DNA from 2 places in the Streptomyces sp. NPDC034084 genome. Region 1 is predicted to be linked to the other one. Evidence: predicted binding sites of a transcription regulator. Region 1 holds the regulator's gene; the other holds the start of a gene.

Region 1 (2,187 bases):
GACTGGCCGGACTGCGTGCCCGGCCGGATGTCGATCTCCTCGACGCCGTCGAGGGTCTGCAGCGGCACCTTGGTGCCGAGCGCGCCCGCCGTCATCGGGATGGTGACCGTGCAGTGCAGGTCGTCGCCGCGCCGCTGGAAGGTCTCGTGCGGGGTCTCGTGGATCTCGACGTACAGGTCGCCGGCGGGGCCGCCGCCGGGGCCGACCTCGCCCTCGCCCGCGAGCTGGATCCGGGTGCCGTTGTCGACACCGGCCGGGATCTTGACCGTGAGCGTGCGGCGGGAGCGGACCCGGCCGTCGCCCGCGCACTCGGGGCACGGGGTCGGGACGACGGTGCCGAAGCCCTGGCACTGCGGGCAGGGGCGGGAGGTCATGACCTGGCCCAGGAAGGACCGGGTGACCTGCGAGACCTCGCCGCGGCCGCGGCACATGTCACAGGTCTGCGCGGAGGTGCCGGGTGCGGCGCCCTCGCCCGAGCAGGTCGTACAGACGACCGCCGTGTCGACCTGGATGTCCTTGGTCGTGCCGAAGGCCGCCTCGTTGAGGTCGATCTCCAGGCGGATCATGGCGTCCTGGCCCCGGCGGGTGCGCGAGCGCGGGCCGCGCTGCGAGGCCGTGCCGAAGAAGGCGTCCATGATGTCGGAGAAGTTGCCGAAGCCACCGGCTCCGAAGCCGCCGCCCGCGCCACCGCCGCCGGAGGCCGACAGCGGGTCGCCGCCGAGGTCGTAGACCTGCTTCTTCTGCGGGTCCGACAGGACCTCGTAGGCGGCGTTGATCTCCTTGAAGCGTTCCTGCGTCTTCGGATCGGGATTGACGTCCGGGTGCAGCTCGCGCGCGAGCCTCCGGAACGCCTTCTTGATCTCGTCCTGGGAAGCGTCGCGGCGCACGCCGAGTACGGCGTAGTAGTCCGTGGCCACTTACGACTCCGCCAGGATCTGTCCGACGTAACGTGCCACTGCGCGTACCGCTCCCATCGTTCCGGGGTAGTCCATGCGGGTCGGTCCGACCACGCCGAGTTTGGCGACTGCCTCGCCGCCCGAACCGTAGCCGACCGAGACGACGGACGTGGAGCTCAGCCCCTCGTGGGCGTTCTCATGCCCGATTCGTACGGTCATGCCCGATTCCTTGGCCTCGCCGAGCAGCTTGAGGAGCACGACCTGCTCCTCCAGAGCCTCCAGGACGGGCCTGATCATCAGGGGGAAGTCTTGTCCGAAGCGGGCGAGATTGGCGGTGCCGCCGATCATCAGCCGCTCCTCGTGCTCCTCGACGAGCGTTTCGAGGAGGGTCGCGAGCACGGTCGAGACCGTGGCGCGGTCCTCGGCCTCCTCGAAGGACTCGGGAAGGTCCTGCACCAGCTGCGGCACGTCGGCGAACCGGCGGCCGACGACCCGGCTGTTGAGCCGGGCCCGGAGGTCGGCGAGCGAGGTCTCGCCGAAGGGCGCGGGGCAGTCGACGACGCGCTGCTCCACCCGGCCGGTGTCCGTGATGAGGACGAGCATCAGGCGGGCGGGGGCCAGCGAGAGCAGCTCCACGTGCCGGACGGTCGAGCGGGTCAGCGAGGGGTACTGCACGACGGCGACCTGGCGGGTCAGCTGGGCCAGCAGCCGTACCGTACGCCCGACGACGTCGTCGAGGTCGACGGCTCCGTCGAGGAAGTTGTGGATCGCGCGGCGCTCCGGCGTCGACAGCGGCTTGACGCCGGCGAGCCGGTCGACGAAGAGCCGGTAGCCCTTGTCGGTGGGGATGCGCCCGGCGCTCGTATGAGGCTGGGCGATGTACCCCTCCTCCTCGAGCACGGCCATGTCGTTGCGCACGGTGGCGGGCGACACGCCGAGCTTGTGGCGCTCCGTGAGCGCCTTGGAGCCGACGGGCTCCTCCGTACCGACGTAGTCCTGGACGATGGCGCGCAGAACCTCGAGTCTGCGTTCGCTGAGCATCGTGCGCACCTCCAGCTGTCGTCGACGTTCCGGTTGCTCCGCTTTTGGCACTCGCCCAGTCCGAGTGCCAGCGATCCCCGGCCAGTGTACGGCGGCGGGCGTCGCTCCTGGCAAGGAGGCGGCGTCCCCACCGGTTAGCGTCGCCCCATGGACATCGATTGGGAAGCGTACGGGTGGGAGCGGCTCGCGGACGGAGTGGGCCGGCGACGGCTGCCCCGGTGGGACGCCACGGTGGGCCTGGTCCTGGGCA
Region 2 (2,187 bases), on a different contig from region 1:
GTGGAGAGGGCCTCGCCCTCGACGTCCTCGGCGATGATCAGGAGGGGCTTGCTGGCGCCGGCCTGGATGACCTTCTCCAGGATGGGCAGCAGGTCCTGGATCGAGGAGATCTTGCCCTGGTTGATCAGGATGTACGGGTCGTCGAGGACGGCCTCCATGCGCTCCTGGTCGGTCACCATGTACGGGGACAGGTAGCCCTTGTCGAAGGCCATGCCCTCGGTGAAGTCGAGCTCCAGGCCGAAGGTGTTGGACTCCTCGACGGTGATGACACCGTCCTTGCCGACCTTGTCCATCGCCTCGGCGATGAGCTCGCCGACCTGCTGGTCCTGCGCGGAGAGCGCGGCGACGGCGGCGATGTCCGACTTGTCGTCGATCGGGCGCGCGGTGGCGAGGAGCTCCTCGGAGACGGCCTTGACGGCGGCGTCGATGCCCTTCTTCAGGGCGGCCGGGGAGGCGCCGGCGGCGACGTTGCGCAGACCCTCGCGGACCAGGGCCTGGGCGAGCACGGTGGCGGTGGTGGTGCCGTCACCCGCGATGTCGTTGGTCTTGGTCGCCACCTCCTTCACGAGCTGGGCGCCGAGGTTCTCGTACGGGTCGTCGATCTCGACCTCGCGGGCGATCGTGACACCGTCGTTGGTGATGGTGGGGGCGCCGAACTTCTTGTCGATGACGACGTTGCGGCCCTTGGGGCCGATCGTCACCTTCACCGTGTCGGCAAGCTTGTTGACGCCGCGCTCAAGGGCGCGACGGGCGTCCTCGTCGAACTTCAGGATCTTCGCCATGGGAGCGGTTCAGCCCTCTCGGAATCGGGTGGAACGAACCGCGCCCCGGGGCGCCTGGAAGGGGCCTCGGGGCGCAGCTCAAAGCATCTGCTTCAGGTACTTCGGTACTTCGGTGAATTACTTCTCGACGATCGCGAGCACGTCGCGAGCCGAGAGGACGAGGTACTCCTCGCCGCTGTACTTCACCTCGGTGCCGCCGTACTTGCTGTAGAGCACGATGTCGCCGGTCTTGACGTCGAGCGGCAGACGCTCGCCGTTCTCGAAGCGGCCCGGGCCCACGGCCAGGACGACGCCCTCCTGGGGCTTCTCCTTGGCGGTGTCCGGGATGACCAGGCCAGAGGCGGTGGTCTGCTCGGCGTCGAGCGGCTGGACCACAATGCGGTCCTCGAGCGGCTTGATGGCAACCTTGGAGCTGGTGGTCGTCACGATCCGACCTCCCCCTTCGGAGATCTCACGGGGTTAACTGTCTGAGGTGGCGACCAGGTGGATCCGTCGTCGCGGGTGCCGGACCTGCCCGTCGCTGTGTTGGCACTCTCCGGTGGGGAGTGCCAGAGCCGAGACTATGACCGCGGTTAGCACTCGGTCAAGCGGAGTGCCAATTCATCGCTCCGTGGCGTGAGGATGCGCGCGACCGTACGGGGTGTTCCGGCCCTTCCGCAGGGCTTCGGGTCCACCACCGCCCGTACGTGCTGGACCGGCGAGGGCCGGGGGGTCACCCGTTCCGCCGCCTTGCGGCCGAGCCGCTCGATGGGGTCGACCGAGGAGGCGCAGGCCGGGAGGGAGAGCAGCGCTCCGGTCACGGCCACGGCGGCCACCCACCGCCGCTCCCGCGCTCTCACACGTAGTCCTCGAGCTTCGCGACCGCGTACCCCTTGGCCGTGATCACGTTCATCACCCGGCGGATCATGTCGGGCATGGTGCCCTTCCAGTCCTCCTTGCCGCGGAAGTGGGTGAGCACGATGTCGCCGGGGTGCAGGTCCCGGTCCCACTCGCGCCACTCCATGTGGTCCGGGAAGGCCTCGGCGGCCCAGAGCGGGACCGCCTTGACGCCACAGCTCTTCGCGGCGCGCAGGGTGTCCTCGTTGTAGTTGCCGTAGGGCGGGCGGAAGAGCGGGGGCCGCTTGCCGAACCGCTTCTGGATGACGTCCTGCATGCCGCAGATCTCGTGCTTCTGCTCGCTGTACGACAGTCCGGGCAGGTAGCGGTGGTGGAGGGTGTGGTTGTGCAGGGAGACGCCGGACTCCTGGGACTTCTGCATCCTCGCGAAGTAGCCGTAGTCGTCCTTGACGACGTAGTCGCTGAGGAAGGCGCTGTACGGGATCCGGAGCTCGTTCATCATCTTCAGCAGCCGGGGGTCCTTCTCCGCGCCGTCGTCGATCGTCAGGAAGACGACCTTCTGCTTGGT

What was found. Region 1 encodes HrcA, which represses chaperone genes, less so after heat shock. Its sites were predicted from a motif close to TTNGCACTCNGNNNNNCNGAGTGCNAA; they were not measured.
Region 2: a site for HrcA is predicted at 1,308-1,334, ahead of groES (co-chaperone GroES). Genes of this name have one in related genera too.

Annotation. Positions count from the first base shown of each region.
Region 1 covers NZ_JBVISK010000001.1:772,834-775,020, forward strand. The annotation lists gene dnaJ (molecular chaperone DnaJ) at 1-917, opposite strand, end outside; gene hrcA (heat-inducible transcriptional repressor HrcA) at 918-1,937, opposite strand; gene ACZ51I_RS03620 (MBL fold metallo-hydrolase) at 2,085-2,187, shown strand, end outside.
Region 2 covers NZ_JBVISK010000006.1:474,124-476,310, reverse strand. The annotation lists gene groL (chaperonin GroEL) at 1-782, opposite strand, end outside; gene groES (co-chaperone GroES) at 900-1,208, opposite strand; gene ACZ51I_RS24035 (hypothetical protein) at 1,355-1,588, opposite strand; gene ACZ51I_RS24030 (polysaccharide deacetylase family protein) at 1,618-2,187, opposite strand, start outside.